2 regions of the Cytobacillus sp. Bva_UNVM-123 genome follow, and region 1 is predicted to be linked to the other one. Evidence: riboswitches for the same ligand, from Rfam matches in the RefSeq annotation. Region 1 holds a riboswitch; the other holds the start of a gene.

Region 1 (7,477 bases):
AAAAAATCCTTTCGCACGAACAATGTCAGCTGGCCAATCATCAAGCCAGTTTGTCCATCGTTCCGGATGGAAAGGTCTTCTTCTTCGATAGACAAAAGAAGAAATCCCATACTCTTCTGTTTCTGGTATATGTTCTTCTGTTAATTCTTTTATCCATCCAGCCCCTTGGCTTGCATCTTCAAAATCAAATAAATGGGTATTTAAGATTTCATTAAGTGCTACTTGTCCATATGAGCTTTCAATCAATTTTGCATCTGGATTTAGCCTTTGCAAAACGGCTTTAAGTTCTTGAATGCTTTCTTCATCCACTAAATCAATTTTGTTCAAAATGATGACATTCGCAAATTCAATTTGATCAATTAATAAGTCCACCACTTCGCGGGTATCCATCTCATCTGTTGCTTGCTTTCTATCAAGCAGGCTCTCACCTGAAGCAAAATCATGCCAGAAACGATTCGCATCAACGACTGTGACCATCGTGTCTAGTCTGCAAAAATCAGATAAGTTTATTCCAAGGACATCATCGGCATATGTAAAGGTTTGAGCGACAGGAATAGGTTCTGAAATGCCAGTTGATTCAATTAAGATGTAATCAATATCTCCTGCCTGCACAAGCCTTTGTACTTCAATAATTAAGTCCTCTCTTAATGTACAGCAAATGCAGCCGTTTTGAAGCTCAACTAATTTCTCTTCCGTCCGAGAGAAGCCGCCTTGTTTAATCATAGATGCATCAATATTGACCTCGCTCATATCATTGACAATCACTGCAATTTTTTTATTCTCACGATTTGATAATACATGATTTAGTAATGTTGTTTTTCCTGAGCCTAAGTATCCACTTAAAACGGTAACGGGTAATTTGGTTAACATGTATTCACCTCAATTCATTAAACGTAATCATTACGATTTAAAAAGTATACTACGATACAAATAAGATGAATTTATATCGAAACTTTATTAGGAGGTATTAATTCGTTTAAGTTAAGTACATTTGATATAAAACGTAATGATTACGATTTATATTGTAGTACATTTTTTTTTAGAAAGCAAGAGAGGGTGTTTAATCAGTAAGTGTTCTGAAGGATAGTGAGTTCGAGCTACACTTGTTAAGTTTAGAAGTACGTGGATAGTTGCTAATCGTAATTTTAGTCGAATAAAAGTTTTTTCACCTACAAAGATACATTAAAATGGGCGACTGAATTTCAGTCGCCTAAAAAGAATTGTTAAAATATAAAAATAATGACTTATAATGAGCCAAGTGAACCTAATGAAGCAACGCCTATCCAAAATAATAATTTTAATCCAATCGAAACAGCACCTAAAATAATGGACGCAATAGACATCCCTCTTTTTACTGTGCTCTTCATTCCAATCGCACCAAAAATGATTGCTAATATTCCTAGAATATAAGGAATGAAAGGAATTAGATTTAATACAACACCAATTATACCTAAAACTAATCCAGCAACCGCTAATCCATTACCTTCTGCTTTTTGTACGATTACTGTTTGAGTTTGTTCATTATTCATTTTATTCACCCCTTTCCAAATTTGGTAGTTATATATATTTATAGGATATATTTACCACTATATTATAATTTAGAATTATTATTGGATTCTGTCAACAATTTTCGGGGTATTTTGACATATTATACATACAATTAATATTTTTAATGGGAGCGAAATAATAATGTTTTTTTAAAGGGATTTTCTGGTTGAACGTTCCCAATGTATTTGGTAAGATAAAGGAAATAAAATGGCTATGTGTGACTGGCGAAAACGGATAACCGTAAGGGAGCACATAGTGTCGTTGAGCCGATCGCCTGGGCAGAGGTAAGGGAATGATCCCTTGCCTCTTTATGCTATAAGGAGGAGATTTCACTTACCAAAAACTAAATATTGTAAATGCGACGATTGTTATGGGTGACACTATAGCAGGAGCAGCTTCTGGAGAGGGTGCAGAGATCTGCAGCGCCGAAGGGTTCAAAATCTCAGGCAAAAGGACAGAAGAATAACAAATACCATGTTCATTTGTTATTTTTGACGTCTGAAGGGATTGGAGACCACCAATCTCTTTTTTTATTAGATTATTAAAATTCATGGATAATAAAGAGGAGAAAATAACATGAACACAACGACTTTAAATAAAATAAAAACAATTAAAACGTTAAACAATATTGCAGAAAGCGGGTTAAATGTTTTCGGTAAGAATGATTATACACTCGATCATGAGAGCGATAACCCTGATGCGATCGTTGTTCGCAGCTTTAACATGCATGCAATGGAATTAGGTACTCAATTAAAGGCGATAGCACGGGCAGGAGTGGGTGTTAATAATATTCCAGTCGATACATGCACAGAAAGAGGAATAGTGGTTTTCAATACGCCTGGTGCCAATGCAAATGCAGTAAAGGAGCTTGTTTTAACTTCCTTAATGGCCTCATCTCGTAATCTTTTTGCTGGAGTAAGCTGGGTAAGGTCATTAGAAGGGGAAGGAGCCGAAATTTCTAAGCTCGTGGAAGCAGGGAAAAAACAATTTGTCGGAAAAGAAATTAAGGGAAAAACATTAGGTGTAATTGGTCTAGGTGCGATCGGTGCACTCGTCGCAAATGATGCGCTTGATTTAGATATGGAGGTAATTGGGTTTGACCCATTTATATCAGTTGATACAGCATGGAATTTATCCCGCAACATCCAGCGGGCAATGACGATCGATCAACTGTTTGCTAGAGCTGATTATATTACTGTACATGTACCGCTAACAGATGACACGAGGGGAATGTTTAATGCTGATGCCTTTAGTATTATGAAGCCTGACACTTATATTTTGAATTTTTCTCGCGGTGAGCTTGTCAATGAAGAGGATATGGCGAAGGCCCTTGAAAATGGGAAAATTGGCAAGTATATTACAGACTTCCCAAATGACACTGTATTGAAAATGAAAAATGTTGTTCCAATCCCACATCTTGGTGCGTCTACCGTAGAATCTGAGGAGAACTGTGCTATTATGGCAAGTCGTCAAGTGAAGGAATTTTTGGAAACTGGAAATATAAAAAACTCAGTGAACTTTCCTAACGCCTCTTTACCTTATACAGGAAAGTGTCGAATCACTGCTTTTCATCAAAACATACCAAATATGGTCGGCAAGATTACACTAGCTATCTCCAACTACCATTTAAATATTGCAGACATGATTAATAGGAGTCGAGGAGACTATGCTTATACGATTATTGATTTAGATGAAAAAATAAACGGCGATGTTATTCCTAGTTTAATGGAGAAAATCAATGACACTGAAGGCATGGTAACTGTACGGATTATTTAAAATTTATTTTTTTAGTTAAATCAATCCCCCACTCATTTCAAAGTAGCAAAATGGGTGGGGGATTTTTTGTGGGAAGGGCAAACCAGAGCAGGAAAGCAGTACGTCGATCAACTTAAACATTTCAATTTTTGGCGGCATCGATTATTCGTCTTTACTTTTTCCAACTAATAAGGTGACTTGTGCCAAAAAATTTATCCCTTGACAAATAGAAAGGAGGGCGTTACGATTGCGTGGAGAATTAAATAACCTCGTTAGGTGAGGCTCCTATGCAAACATAGGCCACTGCCCAGAAATATCGAAAGATGCCCATGGGTAGAACAGGAATTGCCGGATTAAGGCTTTTCATAATGTGGCTAAGAGTGAATGGATCACTCTTTACGGTGTATAGTGCTAAAACTCGACTAGGGGGAAATGTGAAAATACGAGTGCTTTTTTGTGTGCGTTCATTTAGACCCTCTAGGTATCCTGGAGGGTCTTTTAATTTTTTCTCAAGAAAGGAGGGGGTTAGGATGGATAGTCCCAGTATAACCGATTGTGATAGTAATTTTGTAAAACTTAAATCTGTTTCAATCAAGCAGATGAGGAGGACATTTCGATGTTTAAAATTTATCAAAGCGATGACAAAGGGCTGCTTCAAGAACAGTCTGAGATCTATCAGGGCTGCTGGATACATCTCACTGAACCATCAGAAGAAGAGATACAGTATATCGCAAGCCGCCATGGAATACCGGATGACTTTATCCGCGACTCCCTTGATTCTGATGAACGCTCCCGTATTAAAAAGAATGAAAATGGTTTAATGCTTATTATCAATGTACCGTTAGAAGTAGAAATTGGTGGAACTGAACCATTCCGTACAGTTCCAATCGGTATCATTCAAACGAACAATGTAATTGTTTCCATATGTCGGATTAATCATCCAATTTTACAGGAATTTAGTAAGCAATTTGTAAAGCCGATTTTTACAAATAGGAAAACATATTTAACTTTACAGATATTGCTTGTATCTGCGCATTATTATTTACATTCGTTAGATGATCTTAATCAAAAAATCATCGAAGCGGAAAAGAAGATACAAAAATCTATAAATAATCGTGAAGTGTATACTCTATTCAATATAAAAAAGAGTCTTGTTTTTTTTACAAAGGCACTTAAAGTCAATCGTATGATGATGCAGAAGCTTTCAAGAATGATAAATTTCGAAATGGATGAAGAAGTGGAAAAGCTAATGCAAGCTGCCATTATCGAAATGCAGCAAGCTCTTGATACATCTGAAATCTACAACGAAAATTTAGGGAATATGATGGATGCCTATTCGGCTGCGATTGAAATTAACTTAAGTGCTGTCGTGAAGGTATTAACAGCTTTAACAGTTATTTTTACGTTCCCGTTAGTAATAGCAAGTATATATGGGATGAACATCCCGTTGCCAGAACAGAATGGGGAGTACATCCTTGCCGTTCTTATGTCATTCTCAGCAATAATCATTTTAGCGACGGGCTGGATATTTTACAAAAAACGTCTATTTTAGACGGGGAAGCGAGGAAAACAAATGCTTACAATTTTTCAAAGTGGTCAATCTAACCGATTACAAACGGTATCCCATTTTGCCCATAATACGATACTCTATCTCGTAGACCCGACAGATGTCGAGATTTCTATAGTTTCGAATAAACTTAATATTCCAAAGGCCTTCTTCCATGAATCATTAGACATTCATGAAAGACCAAGGATTGAAAAAACCAATTCATCATCGCTTATCATTCTAAATGCCCCCATTGCGATGGATGAAGAACGGTTGTATGAAGCTGTGCCTTATCGAACACTGCCATTTGGAATCATTCATGTGGAAAATCATTTAGTGATTGTCGCTAAAGAAGACATTCCATTAATAAACGATGTAATTTCAGGGAAGCATGATTCTTTTCAAACCCATATGAAGACACGGGCGACATTATTGCTCTTTGAGGCAGTTGCACAGTCGTATCTCAATTTTCTCAAAACGATAACGGCACAAATCAGCCGCTTACAGGAAGAATTGAAAAAATCACATAATAATCGCGAGTTATTTGGATTGATTCACATTAATAAAAGTCTCGTTTACTTTTCAACATCTTTGCGTGCTATGCGCAATGTTTTTCGGCATCTTTCTAAAGGGAAAACTATTAATCTATTTGAGGAAGATGCGCAAATGCTTCACAGTGCATTAGTTGATCTTGAACAAGCTGCGGAAGTGACGGAAATGCGCAGCCTCAGTTTAAGTGGTTTGATGGATGCGTACGCTTGTATAATTCATAATAATCTCAACGGTGTTTTGAAAATCCTAACGACGCTTACAATCGTACTAATGATCCCGACAATGATTGCAAGTATTTTCTCAATGAACGTCCCCTTGCCTTATGAACAAGAACCATTCATGTTTATAGTAGTGATGGGGTTAATGGCTGCAATCAGTGGGGGTCTTATCTATGTATTTTATAAAACAAAATTTTTGCGATTTTAATAGACTGATGGCAGTAAACAAGAAAGGATGTGTGTTAACATGCTCGTTATTTATAAAAGTACATTAGAAGGAAAAATGGAGATGCAAGCAAATATTACTCATAACAGTTGGCTTCATCTTGTTAAGCCAACAGCAAATGAAATTGACTATGTAGTTGAAGAGCTTGCCATCCCAAGGGATTTTATAATTGATTCACTTGATCATGAAGAACGGCCGCGTATTGAGCAACGCGATGGGGCGATCATGATGGTCATTCATATCCCTTTTGATCGTGAAGATATTGAGAGTTCTCGTCAAGACGTGAAATATCGGACAATTCCCATGGGCATTATTCATACGAAAGATCATATGCTAACCATTTGCGGTGAAGAAGTACCTTTTTTGGTGGATTTTTTTAACAGCGAGATGAATGATTCCGCTACGCATATGAAAACGCGAAATACGTTAAATATATTAAATACAACTGCTCGTGCTTACATTCATTCTTCGGCAACGATTGAGCGTGAGATCGGATGGGCAGAGGCGGAGCTTGCTAAGTCATATCGTAATCGTGAGATGTATACACTTCTTAACTTGAATGAAAGTCTCATCTATATGGTAACCTCTTTGAAACAGATGAAATTTACGATGAAAAAAATCTTGCACGGGGACTATATTAAACGATATGAAGCGGATGCAGATGTTTTAGACGATGTACTTATCGAGTTAGAGCAAGCATATGAAGTAACGGAAATCAACCAGGCCAATTTAAATAATGTTATGGATGCATATGGAAATATGATCCAAAATAACGTAAACCAGGTACTTAAATTACTTGCGGCATTTACGATCATTTTGTCAGTACCAATGCTAATTGCTAGTATTTACGGGATGAATGTACCGATTCCATTCCAAGATAAGCCAAACGCATTTTTATTCGTAATTGTCGTTACGGTCGCTCTAATGGGTCTGTCTACTTTTGTTTTTTTCAAAAAACAATATTTTGCCCGATCATTTTTATAGACAGAGAAATAAAAGGGGGATTTCCACAAATGAAAATTCCCCTTTTTTTCTTAAAGTTCATTTATTTCGTATAGTTATCGAAATACCCTTGAATAAAGATAATCGGTGTTCCTTTATCACCACTACCAGAAGTTAAATCAGATAGCGAACCGATAAGGTCAGTAAGCTTTCTTGGTGTTGTTCCTTGTGCTTCCATCGAGCCGACAAGATCTGCTTCTTTATTATTAATAAATTCAGCAATCGCTTGTTTAAGCTCTTCACCTTTTAAGTTGGCAAAATTATTATCAGCAAGATATTTTAATTTTACTTCATTCGGCGTACCGTCAAGACCTGATGTGTAAGCAGGTGATACAACAGGGTCAGCAAGCTCCCAAATCTTACCGACAGGGTCTTTAAATGCGCCGTCTCCATAAACCATAACCTCAACATTTTTACCTGTTTTGTCTTTAAGCATTTGCTGAATTTTATCAACGATTGGCTGGCAATTGCGTGGGAAAAGCTTCACACTATCTTCAGTTGCTTTATTAGAACCGAGTAGCCCATATGCTTCATTACAGCCGCTTCCATCAATCGATTCTGCTAAAATATTATCAAGGCTATAAATTTTTTCGCCGCCATTTGCTTTTAAAATTCGCTTCGTTCTAAATC
Region 2 (7,477 bases), 1.8 Mb from region 1:
AATTTCAACAACTTCAATGTATTGACCCTTCGCATAAGTTTTCAAAACTTCCTTAGACTCAGGATGAACTGTAGTTGATATTAACACCTTTTTGCGGCGAGTATGTCCTGCACTTAACATGGCAGCTTCGGCTAAAGCGGTGCCGCCATCATACATAGAAGCATTCGCAACTTCCATACCTGTCAGCTCACAAACCATCGTTTGAAATTCAAAAATGGCTTGTAGCTCCCCTTGGGAAACTTCAGGCTGATATGGTGTATATGCTGTATAAAACTCTGAACGGGATAGAACATGATCGACTATGACTGGCATATAATGATCATAAACACCTGCTCCTAAAAAAGAAGTGTTGTTTTTTAAATCTGCATTTTTTTGAGCCAATCCAGCTAATTCTTTCATTAGCGCAGATTCTGTTGCTGCTGGTTTAATATTGTATTCGCCTTTAAACCTTACTCGTTCAGGAATATCATTGAATAACTCATCAACTGAGTTCACACCGATAACATCGAGCATCTCTTTCTTATCTGACTCAGTCAGCGGTAAATAACGATGTTTCATCATATAATCTCCCCCTTTTATTATTTTTCTCTTTTATAGAAAGGTGTAGGTGCCACAATTGCTTTTAGGCGCTTTCCACGAATTTCTACTTCCACTTCATTTCCAATATTTGTATATTTCGTATTCAATAGAGCTAATCCAATATTTTTCTTCAATGTTGGTGATTGTGTACCTGTTGTCACTTCTCCGATCTTCTCTTCACCTATGAAAACAGGATAGCCATGACGAGGAATTCCACGATCAATCATTTCAATACCAGCTATCTTTCGATTTAAACCATTTTCTTTTTGGCTTAACAATACTTCTTTTCCGATAAAGTTAGCATCTTTATTTACTTTAACCGCAAAGCCAATACCCGCTTCTAACGGTGTAATATCTTGAGAAATTTCTTGGCCATAAAGGACAAGATTTGCTTCAAATCGGAGCGTATCACGAGCACCTAAACCACATGGAATGACTCCTTCCTCTTGCCCAGCTTCTAAAATATCCTTCCAAATGGAAACAATGTCCTCGTTACCACAATAAATTTCAAAGCCGTCTTCACCTGTGTAGCCAGTTCTAGACACGAGTGCCTTTCTACCATTTAAATCTACATCATTTTGGAATTTAAAAAATCCGATATTTGCTAAGTTTGTTTCACTAGCCAGCTTTTGAAGCACCCGCTCAGCTAATGGACCTTGGATGGCAACTTGAGCTGTTTTATCAGAAATATTTTCAATTTGTACATCGCCTTCAAGATGGTCACTTAGCCATTTATAGTCTTTTTCAATATTTGAAGCATTTACAACTAATAAATAATGATCATCTGCATACTTATAGACGAGCAAATCATCTACTGTTCCGCCATTTTCATAACTCATAGCCGTATACAGGACACCGAATTCTTTTAATTTTGAGATGTCATTCGTCATCATTTTTTGAAGATATTGAAAGCTGTCTGGCCCCTTTACAACAATCTCACCCATGTGAGACACATCAAATAATCCAGCTTTCGTGCGAACTGCTTCATGTTCCTCTTTAATGCTTGAAAACTGAACAGGCAGATCCCAGCCCCCAAAGTCAATCGTTTTCGCACCATGGTCTTTATATACATCAAACAATGGTGTACGTTTTAACTGTGACATTTACTCATCCCCCTTTTATCCTTTGTAAAGCTTAGAAATTCGCCAATAGAAAGGAGCTCTTCATAAGAAAAGGACAGAAAACCCCCTCTAAAAATGAGAAGATCTCTGTCCTTGCACCTGAAAGTTTACCGTTAAACGGCTTTCCCCTTTGGTGGCCCCTTTTTGAATAGAATCGATCATTTGAAGCTCACAAGCTTATCAAGCTTCAAAATTCACACTTTCAGAAAAAAAGAGCACTCTCCAGAGCTACGTCAAACAAGAGTTCTTTTGCCTGAGAGATTCACAATTTCATTGCTTGCTCCTTCGGCGCTACATAAGTAGTCTCTCCCCTTGTCATCATCCGCATTTATAAAATTTTCCAAGTTGGTTCATACTAAGAAAAAATAGCATTTAATAGGACTACATAATCAACTAGTTTCCAAAACAGATTGTTACATAAGCCCTGCTGGTAAAACAAAATGGAAAATCATTATCGTTAAACGATAAACAAATGAATGTGGCAAATTTCAAAACTTTCAAAGCTATTCTAATCCTACCATTAGAATTGCTTTTGAGCAAGGAGTTGTTTTCATGCCTGTACAGATCAAATTTGAGTCCCTCTGGCAAAACGATTTTTTAAAACGGACAGAGGAGGATGGGCCTTGGGGATGTTGGGAACTTTATAAGTTAACAATGGAGGCAGAAAGTCATACGATCATTCCTGAATTTGAGGGATTACAAGCCCCAAAGCATTTATCAGGACTTACGCCTTTGCCACATCAATTGGAAGTGGCAAAGCAAGTTGTCGAAAACATGAATGGAAAGGCAATTCTCGCTGATGAAGTCGGATTAGGAAAAACGATTGAAGCTGGATTGATCTTAAAAGAGTATATGATTCGCGGACTTGTAAAAAAAGTATTGATACTTGTACCCGCTTCACTCGTTACACAATGGGCCTTTGAGCTAAACACGAAATTCTTCATCCCTGCGGTCATACAGCGAAAAAGCTATGTTTGGGATCAATGTGATGTCGTCATATCTTCAATCGATACAGCTAAACGCAATCCCCATCGCGATATTATTTATAAACAAGACTATGATTTAATTATTATTGATGAGGCACATAAACTGAAAAATAATAAAACGAAAAACTATGAGTTCGTTCAAAACTTAAAAAAGAAATTTTGCTTATTATTAACTGCAACACCTATTCAAAATCGGATTAGCGAGATTTTCAATTTAGTCTCTCTCCTAAAGCCCGGTCATTTAGGGAGTGAATCCGTTTTCTACGAGAAATATCACAAGGATTCACGAAGCTTAAATGATGATGAGCGTTTAAAAGCACTTGTGAATAAAGTAATGATTCGAAATCGTCGAGAGGATACAGGCATCCAATGGAAAAAACGGACGGTCGAAACGATTCCAATCGATTTTTCCCCTGAGGAACGAGCATTATATACCGCTATTTTAAGCCTGCGTGGAGATGAAAATTGGCAAAGCTCAAGTTCATTTTCAATCATGACCCTTCAGAGGGAGGCATGCAGCAGTAGAGAAGCTGTTTTTTTTACATTAAAAAATATGCTCGCTCGAAAAGAAAATCCAACGAAACAATTCGAAAAAAAAATCCATGATTTAATGGCAATCATCGAAACCGTACAAAAAAATTCAAAAGCCGTGAAAGCACTTGAACTAATTAAACAAATTAATGATAAAGTGATTATTTTCACCGAATATCGTGCTACACAAATGTATTTGCAATGGTTTCTGAAACAGCATAATATTACATCTGTTCCTTTTCGAGGTGGTTTTAAAAGAGGAAAAAAAGATTGGATGAGAGAGTTGTTCCAGAAGAATGCCCAAGTTCTGATTGCAACTGAAGCTGGTGGCGAAGGGATTAACTTGCAATTTTGCAATCATATTATTAATTTTGATCTGCCATGGAATCCAATGAGGCTGGAACAAAGAATTGGTCGTATTCATCGCCTTGGTCAAGAAAAGGATGTGCATATTTTTAACTTTGCCACTAAAGATACTGTTGAAGAGCATATTTTAAAATTACTATACGAGAAAATTCATCTTTTTGAAAAAGTAATAGGTGATTTAGATGATATTCTAACAAAACTTGATTTCGGAAATTTTGAAGACTATTTAGTTGATATTTTCGGTAATTCCAGTTCTGAAGGCGAAATGAAAATTAAGATGGACAATTTAACGGCCATGATTCAATTTGCTGAAGAGCTAAGGGAAGGTGAGATGAATGCAGCAACAGGAAATTCATAATTTTCTCGAACGATACTTTCAAGCAAATGGCTGTACAATCATCCATAATGGTCCAGGATTTCTATCGGTAGAATTAACGATTGACTTAGATAAAGAACTGATGAATCGCCCGTTTTATTGGCATTATTTAGAGAAAACTGGTGGCACTCCAAATCCAATGAGCCTTACGCTCATTACAGAGCCTAATTTAGCTCCAAAAGACTTAAAAGGAGAAATTATTCACTTCGGCTCCCCTAGATTGCACCAAATTTTCGCTTCAACACGAAAGCTTGCCGGTTTTATTCGCTTATATGAAGAGCAGCAGCGCTCTCCTGTCACGCAAACCTCGTTAAAACCATGGCTTGGGATGAATATCCGCATTTCTTATCAAAGTGACAGAAAGCGAGATGTACTTAAATCAATCGGTTTACAACTAATTAATGGGCAAATGATTGAAAACTTTCATGATAAGCTACTAGAATTAAAGCTTACTCGAAAAATTCCAGATTACTCCTTTACCATCTCGCCTCTCATCATGCCAAAAAGCGGGATGTTAAGAGTGGAGAAATTTCTTAAAGAGCAGCTTGAGTTAGAGGATCATTCTTGGGCAGAGGCTGCAAGAGCAAGATGGGATAAAGATTTAACACTGCTTGAACATTTTTATGAAGAGCTGGACGAAAAAGGAGAAGTTTATGAGATTGAAAAAGCCGCATTGAAAGAGCAGTATGAACCCAAAATTTCAATTTCAATTGTCAATGGTGGATTATTTTATTTAACAGATTTGGCTATTTAATAAGAAAAGGGTAAGTGCCTTGGTCAAGCGCTGGGGCTAGACATTCATCCAACTTCAAAAATTTTATGCTTTCTTATTAAAAATAAAAAAGCTAAACTCCTTCGGAACAAACAATCTGTTCCGAAGGAGCTTAGCAAAGCAGCTTAGCTTGAAAATATTTAATTCCTACTTTATATAGGTCTCTTCTTTCTGTACTTCCTTTTAACTTGATCGTAAAAAATATATGGAAGAATCCCAAACCATTTTAACAGAAAGGGTTCTTTCATTTCCTTTTTCTCGATATGTTGCCGTTTTCGCTCTTCCTTTGGCTGGTCAATATATTTGATAACCGTTTGTGTAATATATTTAACATAATCATTTGTATTCAATGATTACACCTCATTCCCCACAATGCTGTTTCAACTTAAAGTATGCCCTGCTAGGAAAGTTTTAAACAATGTACGATTTCTCTAACGATGTCGACAACTTCTTTTCCTGATGTATCAATAACGTAGTCAGCCGTTTCCTGATAAAACGTCATTCTCTCTTCATATAGCTTTTTAATTTTTTGCTCTTTATCACCTTTTAATAATGGGCGAGATTCATCTTGTTCAAGTCTCATCAATATTTCTTCAGGAGTAGCAAACAGGAAAAACACATTGCCTTTTTCTTTGAGGAGCTTCCGATTTTCTTCTCTTGTCACAACTCCTCCCCCAGTGGTAATGATCGTATTTTCACTGTGAAGGTTTTGAAGCATTTTTGTTTCCAGCATACGAAAATACGCTTCACCATCCTGCTCAAAAATGGTGTTAATACTTTTTTCCTCTTGTAATTCAATTTCTGCATCCATATCCAAAACTGGGAATGCTAAATATTCCCCTAATTCTTTCCCAATTGTCGTTTTTCCAGCTCCCATAAATCCGATTAAAAAGATCGATTTCATATCATTTCCCCTGTTTAGTTTTTTTCAATCCATTTTATCATCTTCCCTACTTCTTTGTCATAATAGCCGAAACCTAATACGATTGGTAAATCCTCCATTCGTAAATTAAATGAAACTTTAAATTGATTATCAGTAAGTTTTTCAACTCCATATTCAACCTCCCCATCCGTGAATATGAGATTTCCAGTCGGTAGAGCATTCTCATCTAGCTGCTGCATTTCGTTTTCCACATGAATGACAGAGCATAAGAAATAATACTCTTGTTTAAAAACGGTCTCAGCTTCTCTATATAACCGTTTCTCAGCTAAAAATTGTTCTATATACACTGTTAATAAAACAGAAAAAAGAAGAATCACGCAAAACGTAAGTGGATAGGTAAACCCTTTTTCATTACGGATCATGGGATTTATCCAATTCAAGATAGGAGTATACTGGGGCAGTAAATGTTTCAGAAAAATTATTTTTCACGGTTATCCTCACTCCATCTTTTATTTTCTCAAATTGTACGGTGTCGATTTTTTGGAGGACTACCTCATGTCCCGAATAATCAACTCTCCTACGAATACTCGTTCGATATTTTTCATAAAGAACATCTTGTCCATTTTTCTTTAAAAGCAGCCTTCCATTTGATACGTGCACTTCATCAGCTAAACGTATTTCCTTTTTCAGCTGATTTATAAATACATTCCACTCCATATTTTGCGCGGCAGCATCAAATCGTTCATTGTGAAAGAGAAGCGTAAAGCTAATTGGAAAAAAAGCAATGATAATGAGGAAAATCGAAAATGCATAGAGCATTTCAAGCATTGTAAATCCAGAATTATTAAAAAAACTCACATTTTTTAATTGTCCTTTTAAGTACATTTTCATATTGAACACAAACCTCCATTATGGCTTGTCCATTAGATTGTTCATACACGACCTCATAATCAGTTTGATCCATACTCACCGTTTCAAAAAGTGGAATTCTCCCATCTTTTTTTGCGTTCAATAAGGTTTCATATAGTAGCTTAACAGCTGTATTTTCCTGTTTTGTGGCAATAGAATGATTCATTGTCTTCATAATTAAAGGAACCATGACCCCTGCTATTACGAGCCAAGCCGATAATGTTAAGAGCAGTTCAGCTAAAAAATAACCTTTATTCTTTTTCAACATAGAATCTGCCCCTCCCGATCAAAAATGTCATCCGATATCTTTCTTTTCCCACTAGGATATAAATAGAACCAAATTTATTAATATTTCCGTCAGGTTGAAATTGAAAATTGAGACTTTGTGATCCAGAAACAACTTTAATCTCTTTTGGAATTTCCCTTTTTACGAGAAATCCATCAGCTACTCTTCCCCTTAAATAGTACATATTTTGTTCAGGTACAATGGAGACATAGACCTCATGGTGATGGGAAATGGCATACTGCTGCGCATAAAATAAATCTGCCTTTAGTTGATTTAGGAAAAGTTGTCTTTCCAAGAAGAGAAGTTGAGGCTTTATTAAAAAAGCTGATATAGAGGCAATAACGAGGAAAACACTTAAAACAATAAGAGATTCAATTAATGTATATCCCTGCTCTCGAGTGTTTACTATGGCTGCTTTTCGCCCATTGCTTCTTCTGCTAATACTCTTCCATCCGCTGAAATCGTTATTTTCGCTCCATTTGGACATGTATTTTCACCTTCATTTAAATATTCTTCATCAATTAATGCCTGAATAGAAGCTGGTTTTTTTCTTTTATCAATTTCATATGCCTGAACATGTGCCTGAACCATTTGCACAAAAGCTTCACAGCCTTTATTGTTTATTTTTGAATTATGCTTCGTAACATTTGGAATTGTAATAATTAACA

What was found. A riboswitch is a leader RNA that binds a small molecule or an ion and turns the genes downstream of it on or off. The one in region 1 is predicted to bind glycine.
Region 2: linked by a shared signal. The riboswitch ahead of gcvT (glycine cleavage system aminomethyltransferase GcvT) and the one ahead of KDN24_RS25800 (phosphoglycerate dehydrogenase) in region 1 are both predicted to bind glycine.

What each region holds. Positions count from the first base shown of each region.
Region 1 covers NZ_CM177772.1:5,091,172-5,098,648, reverse strand. The annotation lists gene KDN24_RS25810 (GTP-binding protein) at 1-870, opposite strand, end outside; gene KDN24_RS25805 (DUF4190 domain-containing protein) at 1,245-1,529, opposite strand; ZMP/ZTP riboswitch at 1,756-1,835, shown strand; glycine riboswitch at 1,937-2,016, shown strand; gene KDN24_RS25800 (phosphoglycerate dehydrogenase) at 2,125-3,324, shown strand; M-box (ykoK) riboswitch at 3,565-3,739, shown strand; gene KDN24_RS25795 (magnesium transporter CorA family protein) at 3,920-4,855, shown strand; gene KDN24_RS25790 (magnesium transporter CorA family protein) at 4,877-5,827, shown strand; gene KDN24_RS25785 (magnesium transporter CorA family protein) at 5,867-6,829, shown strand; gene KDN24_RS25780 (coenzyme F420-0:L-glutamate ligase) at 6,891-7,477, opposite strand, start outside.
Region 2 covers NZ_CM177772.1:3,341,167-3,348,643, forward strand. The annotation lists gene gcvPA (aminomethyl-transferring glycine dehydrogenase subunit GcvPA) at 1-558, opposite strand, end outside; gene gcvT (glycine cleavage system aminomethyltransferase GcvT) at 579-1,682, opposite strand; glycine riboswitch at 1,932-2,022, opposite strand; gene KDN24_RS17160 (DEAD/DEAH box helicase) at 2,253-3,941, shown strand; gene KDN24_RS17165 (YqhG family protein) at 3,919-4,713, shown strand; gene KDN24_RS17170 (YqzE family protein) at 4,884-5,081, opposite strand; gene KDN24_RS17175 (shikimate kinase) at 5,132-5,635, opposite strand; gene comGG (competence type IV pilus minor pilin ComGG) at 5,650-6,036, opposite strand; gene comGF (competence type IV pilus minor pilin ComGF) at 6,026-6,505, opposite strand; gene KDN24_RS17190 (phosphatase) at 6,459-6,791, opposite strand; gene comGD (competence type IV pilus minor pilin ComGD) at 6,775-7,296, opposite strand; gene comGC (competence type IV pilus major pilin ComGC) at 7,215-7,477, opposite strand, start outside.